Regions from separate parts of the Sphingobium sp. WTD-1 genome, predicted to be linked through region 2. Evidence: riboswitches for the same ligand, from Rfam matches in the RefSeq annotation. Region 2 holds a riboswitch; the other holds the start of a gene.
The links. A riboswitch is a leader RNA that binds a small molecule or an ion and turns the genes downstream of it on or off. The one in region 2 is predicted to bind S-adenosylmethionine.

Region 1 (5,286 bases), 1.2 Mb from region 2:
AGCCGGCGGATCATGAATATGGCTATGACGCCTCGCTGGACGTCGACCACAAGATCCAGCGCCAGGTCGATCCGTTCATCGTCTATGGCATTTCCGCCGCCAGCCAGGCGCTGCGCGACGCGGGGCTGGACAATATGTCGGAAGAAGAGCGCCTGCGCGCCGGCTGCTCGATCGGTTCGGGCATCGGTGGCCTGCCGGGCATTGAAAGCGAATCGCTGGTGCTGGCCAACAAGGGCCCCAACCGCGTTTCGCCGCACTTCGTCCATGGTCGCCTGATCAACCTGATCTCGGGCCAGGTGTCGATCAAATATGGCCTGATGGGTCCGAACCATGCCGTCGTCACCGCCTGCTCGACCGGCGCCCACTCGATTGGCGACGCTGCGCGCATGATCGCGATGGACGATGCCGACGTGATGCTGGCGGGCGGCGCGGAAAGCGCGATCTGCCCGATCGGCATCGCCGGCTTCGCCCAGGCGCGTGCGCTCTCGACCGGCTTCAACGACACGCCGGAAAAGGCGTCGCGTCCCTATGACGTCAACCGTGACGGCTTCGTCATGGGCGAAGGCGCGGGCGTGGTCGTGCTGGAAGAATATGAGCGGGCCAAGGCGCGCGGCGCGAAAATCTATGCCGAAGTCATCGGCTATGGCCTGACCGGCGACGCCTATCATGTCACCGCGCCGCACCCGGAAGGCAATGGCGGCTTCCGCTCGATGCAGATGGCGCTCAAGCGCTCGGGCCTGGCGCTGGAAGATATCGACTATGTGAACGCGCATGGCACTTCGACCCCGCTGGGCGACGAACTGGAGCTGGGCGCGGTCAAGCGTCTGTTCGGCGATCATCTGGGCAGCATGTCGATGTCGTCGACCAAGTCGGCGATCGGCCATCTGCTGGGCGGCGCGGGCGCGGTGGAGAGCATCTTCTGCATCCTTGCCATGCGCGACCAGATCGTGCCGCCGACGCTCAACCTCGACGAGCCGAGCGAAAGCTGCAAGGGCGTGGACCTGGTCCCGCACGTCGCCAAGGAGCGCAAGGTGCGCGCGGTGCTGAACAACTCGTTCGGCTTTGGCGGCACCAACGCCTCGCTCATCATGAAGGCGATCTGACCTTTCAATCTTCCCCTGCAAAGGGGAGGTGGCAGGCCGAAGGCCTGACGGAGGGGTATCACCCTATCGATGGCGGGATACCCCTCCACCACGCCCTTCGGGCGCGGTCCCCCTCCCCCAATGGGGGAGGATCATGTAAGCCATAGCCGGTTGGGCATTATTTGGGTCGGGCAGTTGGGATGATGGCAAGACGATCCGGCGCAAATCCGGTGCGGCGACTGGGCTGCATCATCCTTCTGATCGGCCTGGCCGTTGTCGCCTTTGTCGGTTTCCGCTTCGTCCATGGCTGGACCGAGACGGGACCGGCCACCCAGGATATCAGCATCGTCGTGCCGGAGGGATCGACCCTGTCCGATGCCGCGGTGCTGCTGAAATCGGCCGGCGCGGTGCGTTCGGCCGATGCCTTCCTGACCCGCGCGAAGGTTTTTGGCGGCGCCAAGCCGATCAAGGCCGGCGAGTTCGTGCTGCCCAAGGGCGCCAGCAATAGCGAGATCCTCTCGATCCTGCAGGGCGGCAAGACGCTGACCCGGCTGGTCACCATTCCCGAAGGCATGCCGTCGATCCTGGTGCAGGAACGGCTGATGGCCAATGACGAGCTGACCGGCGAAGTCGCGGTGCCGCAGGAGGGCAGCGTGCTGCCTGACAGCTATGCCTTCGACAAGGGCGAGCCGCGCGCCGCCGTGCTGAAGCGGATGCAGGCGGCGATGGACAAGGCGCTGGCGAAGCTCTGGGCCGAACGCGCGCCCAACACGATCGCCAAGTCGCCCCAGGAGGCGATCATCCTCGCCTCGATCGTCGAGAAGGAAACCGCGATCGCCAAGGAGCGGCCGATGGTCGCCGGCGTCTACAGCAATCGCCTGCGCAAGAACATGATGCTGCAGGCCGACCCGACGATCATCTATCCGATCACCAGGGGCAAGCCGCTCGGCCGCCGGATCAAGAAGTCCGAGATCGCCGACGTCAACGATTACAACACCTATGCCATGACCGGCCTGCCCAAGGGGCCGATCGCCAATCCGGGCCGACTGTCGATCCTGGCGGTGCTGCACCCGGCGGAGACGAATGCGCTCTATTTCGTCGCGGACGGGAAGGGCGGCCATATCTTCGCCGACACCTATCAGCAGCATAATGAGAATGTGCGCAAATGGTTCGAGATCCGCCGCGCACGGGGCGAGCTGTAAAGCCCGGCTTGGCCGATATATAGCCGGGCTTGCCACATGGCCCGGCGCGCGCTAGGGATAGCGCAGCATCAAGAGTTGGGGCGACGCCCAACGCCAACCTGCCGTTCCGGGCAAGGTGGCACTCCCGATCCGGGAGGATGTGGCCGATCCGGCAACAAAGCGGACCTCAGCCACCGATCGTCGCCCCACCAGGAAGGACTGACGAGACGTGCCGATCAAGATTGCCGACGACCTGCCCGCCCGCCGCACGCTGGAAGCCGAAGGCGTTGCCGTGATGGGCGAGGCGGACGCGGTGCGGCAGGATATCCGCCCGCTGCGGATCGCGCTGCTGAACCTGATGCCCAACAAGATTGATACCGAGACGCAGTTGGCACGGCTGCTCGGCGCTTCCCCGCTGCAGGTGGAACTGACGCTGGTGCGGATCAGCGACCATGTGTCGCGCAACACCTCCGCCGATCATATGCAGTCCTTCTACCGCGCCTGGAGCGATGTGCGCGACGAGCGGTTCGACGGCTTCCTGATCACCGGCGCGCCGGTCGAGCATCTGCCGTTCGAGGAGGTGCGCTACTGGCAGGAACTGCGCGCCATCTTCGACTGGACCCAGACCCATGTGCATCGTTCGCTCAGCATCTGCTGGGCGGCGCAGGCGGCGCTTTATCATTTCCACGGGGTTCCGAAACACGCGCTGGAGCGCAAGGCGTTCGGCGTGTTCCGCCATCGCAACCATGCCCCGGCCTCGCCCTATCTGCGGGGCTTTTCGGACGATTTCTCGATCCCCGTGTCGCGCTGGTCGGAAGTGCGGCGGGAATCGCTGCCGGTCGATCGCGGGCTGCAATTGCTGGCCGACAGCGCGGAGACCGGGCCTTGCCTGGTGCATGATCCGCGCCACGGCTTCCTGCACATGTTCAACCATGTCGAATATGACACGCGCACCCTGGGCGACGAATATGCGCGCGATGGCGGCCGCCAGATGCCGGCCCATTATTTCCCGGATGACGACCCGACCCGGCCGCCGGAAAATCGCTGGCGCAGCCATGCCCATCTGCTGTTCGGCAACTGGATCAACGACCTCTACCAGACCGCGCCGTTCGACGTGGACATGATCGGCCAGGAGATATTGCAGAGCGCGGCCTGATCGGAGCCGATCAGCGCAGCAGGCCCTTGGCCGCCTGATTGCGGGCGTAGAGCCACTGGCCGATGCCGATCAGGACGATGACAGCCGGGAAGGTCACCGCGCCCGCGCCCTTCACCGCCAGCAGGTCGGTGCCGAGGAACGTGTATCCGAACTGGACGATCACCGCGAGCAGCGACAGCAGGAACAGCGGCACTGCGACGCGGCGGCGCAACAGCAGGGCGATCGCGCCCAGCGTGCCGGCGCCCACCGCCATCGCATAGACGGCCCAGGCCCAGCCGGGCATCTGGGCAAAGGCGCGGGCGGTGTCGGGATCGGTCTTGGCGAGTTCGCCAAGATCGGCGCCATATTGCATGACGAAGGCGGCGACCCCCATCAGGTTCCATAGCAGCAGGATGACGGCGATGATGACGAAGGATGCCGGTGCGCGCATGATGCTTCCCCTCCTGGTCCGCGCCTGCTTGCCGGGCGCGGCTTCTGTCATCATATAGCCTGTCCCGGCCGGGCGAAAGTCCGCCATCGCGTTGCAGGGAGGCGGTCCTGGCTGATCCGATCATCGTCACCGCGCTGCTGGGCGCTGCCGATTTCGCCTGGGCGAATGGCTTGCGCCGCGCCCATTTTCCGCCCGAACGCAATCAGGTGCCGGCGCATGTCACCCTGTTCCATCATCTGCCGCCTTCGCTGCTACCCGAACTCAGGACGCGGATGAAACAGATATGCGCCGGCCCGACGCCACGGGCGCGGCTGGGCGATGTGCTGCTATTGGGGCAGGGGGTCGCCTATCGCATCGACAGTCCCGATCTGGCGGCGTTGCGTGGCGAATTGGCGGACGCCTTCACCGGCCTGCTGACGCCGCAGGACCAGGCCGGCTTTCGCCCGCATCTGACCGTGCAGAACAAGGTGGAGCGGAGGGTCGCGCGGGTGCTGGCCGACCGATTGCGCGCCGATTTCCATCCTCGCCCGCTGGCGATCGCGGGCCTGGCCGCCTGGCACTATCGTGGCGGACCATGGGAACTGGCAAGCGAGAGCCGCTTTCGGGGGTAGGGGGGATTTGGGTGGTTGGCGGACTTTAGTTAGAGCGGTCGAACGACAACCATTTCACTCTTCTTCCAATCGGAGGTGAGCCGGTCGAAACGCTCAAGATCGGCTGATCGCTCGATAACAACAAAATATTCGCGATCGTTGGTTCCCACTGAGATAGCACCCAATTCGGCAGCTACCCGAAGCATTTCATCGACCGTCCCGCTTGCTACCGATGCAGGGAAGCAGATGATGTATGCTCTTGGGCTCATACCGGTTGATTATCAGCAGCCCCGAGGTCTGCAAGTGGTCGTCAGCCGTCAAAACCCGATATCGTCATTGCTTCGCTACGCTTGCAATGGCGGGGTTCGGTCGCTTCCCGGCCGTCTTTCCTACTCGGCATTTTTCTGGTCCACCCTGTGGGATGGAATTGGCCGCTCTTGTCGCTCCCACATCGACCGCATTGCCACAGCCCGCCGCAACCGCCCTGTCGCGTCCTAGTCGCCTGATCGTCGCTTCGCCGGTGCGTCGGTGCCGCTTCACAAGCGCACGATTGTCGCACCGCCGTCGCTTTCCGATGACCCTATGCCGGGAAAATGGCGCAAAACGGGGCGACGACACTGTGAACTTCGTAGGAAAATTCCCTTGTCGCGTCGTCGCCGACCGGTCAGGCGAGGCCGACTTCCTTGAGCGGAATACCGGCATCGGCCAGTTGCGCGGGATCGAGGTGTGCGCCCGACAGCACATGGGCGCGACCCTGGACATAGTCCTTGACCGCATTGACGCAGTCGAGCGCGATTACCTTGCCGCCCTTCAGATAGACGACCGAGAAGCTGCGGGTGGCCGGATC
Region 2 (5,286 bases):
GATGCTGTTCCTCGACCGGCCGACGCCCGCGCGCCTGTCGACCTGGCGCGGCAAGGCGCAGCAGCGCGCCGCCGCATCGGCCGGTTTCGCCTTCCCCGCTTATGCCCATCTCAAGCTGTCGGGCATCGTCGAGGACCTGGCTGCGCGGCTGTTCCAGTTGAGCGGCGAGGATGCGCCGATGATGCGCGAAGCCTATCGCCAGGCGATCTGGAAACAGGTGCGCGCGATCGGCGCCGACCAGTTGACCGAGGATGCCGGGTCCGCCGCCGCGCCCGTCCTGTTCTTCCGCACCCATGACCTGGCCTTCCGCATCCGTCGCCTGCGCTTCCTGGCGCGGCGGCTGGCCGAGACGCTGGAGTTGGAGGCCGATGCCGACGGCGAAGCGGTGCAGGCGATGCACGACGCCATCTATCGCGCGCTCGCCCTCTACACCGAATGCGAGGGCAATGATTTCTACAATGACCATGTTCGCGCCGCCGCAGCGCAGGTGCCGACCGACGCCGGTGCGGCGCTGGAGGCAATGGCGCAGGCGCGCGGCCTGCGTGCCCGCGACGAGGCGGCCGACATGCTGCTGGCCGAGGCGCTCGCCAACCTGCCCAAGGCCGGACGCCGCACCATGTTGCTGGCCTATCTCGGCTTCCCCTTCTCCGACATCGCGACCTTACCGTTGCTTCAGGGTGACGCTGTCGATGAATATGATCCGATAAAAGTCGACCGAATTTCGCCCGAAGATTGCACCGCGATCCGCGCCGGCGGCGCCAACGCCACATTAAAAGGCATAGAATTCAACAATTTTGGCGCCTTCTTCAGCCGGGTCTATCGGGAGAATGACTATCTGTGGGGCCGGCTCCATGGAGTAGAACGCCTGCTGGATATCGTAATTTCTGCAATTCCTGCCCCAACACGTCTTCCCGAAGGGGCGTTGCGCACCTATAGGCGGGCGGCGTTTCTGGCGATCCTCGACGAGGAAGAGTCGCGCTTGCCGCATGTTGCGGATCTGATCGCCGGACTGCGGGAGGAAATCGGGTGAAGGGGCGTTTGAAGCTGTTTCCGATGATGCTGGCGCTGGTGCTCGTCACCGGCTGCAAGGGCTCGTCCGACGACAGCGCAGAGGCCGCCCCGGCAAACACGCCGCAGCAGGTGGCCATCGCCGTCGTCCAGCCCGATCCGCCGCCCCCCGCTCCGCCCGCCGTCCTGCCCTCGCGCCCGGCGCCGATCGTCACCGTCGGCCCGCCCGGCCCGACCAATTCGCTCGACCTGCCGCCGTCCAGCAACGCGGCCCAGCCCGCCCCCTTCCCGCGCGAAGTCACCGCCTTCATGGTCGACCGCGACAGCTGCGACCATTTCCGCGGCGAGGAACCCTATGATGCGGAACGGCGCGCCTATATCGAGGAAAGCGTCGCCGAACTCTGCTCCGGCACCGACACGAAGCTCGCCTTGCTGCGCAAGCGCTACGAGAAGATGCCGGACGTCATCAGTGCGCTGAGCAGCTATGACGCCCGGATCGAGGGCGAGGAACCCTGAGCGATATCAGGGTGAAGGCGGCGCCTGTAGCATATCCAGCCCGCCAATCCTGACAGCGAAGACACGGCCCCGAGCGCCGGGCTGTGCATCAGGCCCGACTTGGCCACGAGGCCCCATCGCGCCGACATCGCCCGGATGCGCGCCACCACATGTCCCCGGCTGAGATCCGCGTGATCCCCGCGCACCACCCTGGCCACCCGGCCCTGCAGCCCCGCCGCGTCCGCCAGCCCCGCCGCCGGTCAGGATGTCTCCTGCGGTGAAGATGTCGGTCACCGCGGCCGGCCCGATGACATAGACCGCGCCGCCATCGCCACCTTTGGCCCCCGCGCCGCCATTGCTCCCCGGACCACCACGCCCGCCGTCTCCACCGTCACCCGCTCCTCGTCGGCAATCCCCAAACGGTCCAGCCCTGCCATCACGCCCCCCGCCGCCATCACCGCCGGCTCCACCGCTGCCGCCCGCGCCCCCGGCGCCACCCGGCACACCACGAAAATCGATGTTCATGCGCACCTGATTGAGCGGGCTGCCCGTCGCCGTCGCCTCCAGCCGGCCGGCCACGATATAGAGGTCGGGTACCCGCGCCGTCGCGCCCGGTCCGCCATTGGTGCCGCGCCCCCCCGGCCGTCCCGGCTCACCGTCAGAGCCGCGACGGCCGCCACGGGCACCGCGTGTACCGGTCTGTCCCGCCTGGCCCTTCGGTCCGGCCAGCAGCGCGGTATTCCGTCGGATACCCAGCAAGGAGTGCGGATCCTCGATCCGCATCCGCTTGGCGAACAGCAGCACCCAGGGATGCTGGCCGGTAAACTCGATCGTGCCATCAGGCTTGAAGATCAATTCGTCGACCGCCAGCGTCTGGCCCGGCACCTTCTCGACGCCCCGTATCTGCAGGATTTCCGACACCGAATAGGCCCTGCCGATCGCGGCGCGCACCTCCAGCGGCAGCGCGGCCAGATCGGCGGTCTCGATCGCCGCCCGCGCCTCGGCCATCGAAGCCGCCTCCTGCGCCGGCGCCGGCAGCGGCGCCATGACGCCCAGCAGAAACCATCCGATCCTCTTCATGACAGCCTCCGTCCACGCACCGGCCCCTGTGCCGGCGGCGTGATGAAGGCCCGGATCAGCGCGTCTTTTCAATTGGCTGCGCCAGGCAAGATCATCCGCTTTGGAGCATCCTCAACGGATCATCCCGCCATTTGACCGCGCCAGATCATGACATTTCGATATCGCAACAAGGACATGAATGGGCGCGCACCATCGCCAGCCCGCCCATGGCCTTGCGCCTATTCGGATCAGCTTGTGGTCAGGCGGCGACCGCCAGACAGGCTTCCCGGATGTCGCGGGCCAGTTCGTCGACCCGCTCCACCTGCGCATCCCAGGCGAACATGAATCGCGCGCCGCCGCCGATGAAGGTGTAGAAACGCCAGCCGCGCGCGCGCAGCGCGTCCAGCACCGGCGCGGGGGCCGCAAGGAACAGCGCATTGGCCTCCACCGGGAAGATCGGGCTGACATCGGGCAGGTCGGCGATCGCCGCCGCCAGCCGGGTCGCGCAATCATTGCCGTGGCGGGCGTTGCGCAGCCAGGCACCGCTTTCCAGTAGGCCGATCCACGGCGCGGACAGGAAACGCATCTTCGACGCCAGCTGTCCCGCCTGCTTGCAGCGATAGTCGAAATCCTGCGCCAGCGCGCGGTCGAAGAAGATCACCGCCTCGCCCACGGCCATGCCATTCTTGGTGCCGCCAAAGCAGAGCACATCGACGCCCGCCTTCCAGCTGATCTCCGCCGGGTCACAGTTGAGGCTGGCGCAGGCATGGGCGAAGCGGGCGCCGTCCATATGCAGCTTCAGCCCCAGTTCGCGGCACACGGCGGAAATCGCGCGCACTTCCTCGACCGTGTAGACAAGGCCGGTCTCGGTCGGCTGGGTGATGGTGACGACGCGCGGCTTGGGGAAATGGATGTCGGAGCGGCTGGTCGCCAGTTGCCGGATCGCGTCCGGCGTCAGCTTGCCGTCGAGCGAGGGCGCGGCGAGCAGCTTCGACCCGTTGGAAAAAAATTCGGGCGCGCCGCATTCGTCGGTCTCGACATGGGCGGCGGCCGAACAGATCACGCTATGATAGGATTGACACAGCGCCGCGAGCGCCAGCGAATTGGCGGCGGTGCCGTTGAAGACGAAGAAGACTTCCGCATCGCCGCCGAACAGGGCGCGGAAATTGTCCGCCGCGCGCTGCGTCCATTCATCCTCGCCATAGGCCGTCGCCGATCCGCTGTTCGCCGCAAGCATCGCGTCGAGTGCCTCGGGGCAGGCTCCGGCATAATTGTCGCTGGCAAATTGCTGTGTGGAAATGGGCACGTCATGCTTCCGTCTGCTGGTGTGTGACCAAGCATCGAATCAACGTCGTCGTGGCTGCATGTCCCGTTGGATTGCCGGTCCGGCCACATCCCCTTCTTTCGAAAGGCACCACCTTGCTCGGGGAGCAGGTTGGTGTCGGACGTTGGCCCGACTCTTGATGTTGCCGGGGCGATTATCGGCCGGGCGATGCCGCGTCAAGCATCAGCGCAGCAGCGCCTCTATCCCCTTCGCCAGATCGATGTCCCGTTGCGACAGGCCGCCGGCATCATGGGTGGTGAGCGTGATTTCGACCCGATTATAGACGTTCGACCATTCGGGATGATGATCGGCCTTTTCCGCCAGCAGCGCGACGCGCGTCATGAAGCCGAAGGCAGCGACGAAGTCGGGAAAGGTGAAGCTGCGCGCGATCCCGTCCGGTTCGGCGACCGCCGTCCATTCGGGCAAATCCGCCAGCGCGATCGCGCGTTCCGTTTCGTTCAACCTGACAAGCATTTCTCTATCCTGCGTTATTTCTTTCGCCTATGTGACAGCCATGCCTGACACTGGTCAATCGTTCCGCTTCGCCCCTACCCCACAGGAAATCGAGATACTCGCGCTGGAGGCCCTGAGCCGCCTGCCCGAGCCCTTCCGTTCCTATCTCTCCAATGTCGTGATGCTGGTCGAGGATTTCGCCGACGCCGATATCCTGAAGGAGATGGAGATTGACGATCCGTTCGGCCTGACCGGCCTCTATAGCGGCCGTCCCTTCGGGCAGGAGGCGCAGACCGGCGACCTGCCGCCGACCGTGCATCTTTTCCGCCGCCCGCTGCTCGACGAATGGGTGGAGACCGGCGTGCCGCTCGAAGCGCTCATCACCCATGTCGTGGTGCATGAGGTCGGCCATCATTTCGGCCTGTCGGACATCGACATGCATGTGCTGGAGGATATGGTCGCCCCATGAGCGGCGCGGCGCTGCGCCTGTCGGGCCTGGCCTGTCTGCGCGGCGGACGCCTGCTCTTTGCCGGCGTCGACCTGGTGCTGGCGGCCGGCGGCAGCGCGTTGCTGCACGGCGCCAACGGCATCGGCAAGTCGAGCCTGCTGCGCCAGTGCGCCGGACTGCTGCCCGCCTATGCCGGGACGATCGATCGCCAGGGCAGCGTCGCGCTGGCCGACGAGCGGCTGGCGCTCGACATGGAATTGCCATTCCACCGCGCACTCGGCTTCTGGGCGCAGCTCGACCGGGTGGATGCGGCCGCGCTCGACCGCGCGCTCCACGCCATGGCGCTCGCCCCGTTGCGCGACGTGCCCGTGCGCATGCTTTCCACTGGCCAGCGCAAGCGCGCCATGCTTGCCCGCGTGATCGCCAGCGGCGCGGCGATCTGGCTGCTCGATGAACCGGCAAACGGCCTGGACGACGCTTCGGTCGCGCTGCTCGGCGC

Region 1: linked by a shared signal. The riboswitch ahead of N6H05_RS18180 (homoserine O-succinyltransferase) and the one ahead of N6H05_RS12265 (threonine aldolase family protein) in region 2 are both predicted to bind S-adenosylmethionine.

Annotation. Positions count from the first base shown of each region.
Region 1 is NZ_CP119127.1:3,693,303-3,698,588, reverse strand. It holds gene fabF (beta-ketoacyl-ACP synthase II) at 1-1,103, shown strand, start outside; gene mltG (endolytic transglycosylase MltG) at 1,313-2,284, shown strand; SAM-I-IV-variant riboswitch at 2,345-2,453, shown strand; gene N6H05_RS18180 (homoserine O-succinyltransferase) at 2,493-3,419, shown strand; gene N6H05_RS18175 (sugar transporter) at 3,430-3,849, opposite strand; gene N6H05_RS18170 (2'-5' RNA ligase family protein) at 3,957-4,460, shown strand; gene N6H05_RS18165 (NAD(P)/FAD-dependent oxidoreductase) at 5,104-5,286, opposite strand, start outside.
Region 2 is NZ_CP119127.1:2,457,915-2,463,200, reverse strand. It holds gene N6H05_RS12280 (patatin-like protein) at 1-1,030, shown strand, start outside; gene N6H05_RS12275 (hypothetical protein) at 1,027-1,524, shown strand; gene N6H05_RS12270 (hypothetical protein) at 1,531-2,583, opposite strand; gene N6H05_RS12265 (threonine aldolase family protein) at 2,822-3,868, opposite strand; SAM-I-IV-variant riboswitch at 3,926-4,034, opposite strand; gene N6H05_RS12260 (4a-hydroxytetrahydrobiopterin dehydratase) at 4,070-4,360, opposite strand; gene N6H05_RS12255 (metallopeptidase family protein) at 4,401-4,808, shown strand; gene ccmA (heme ABC exporter ATP-binding protein CcmA) at 4,805-5,286, shown strand, end outside.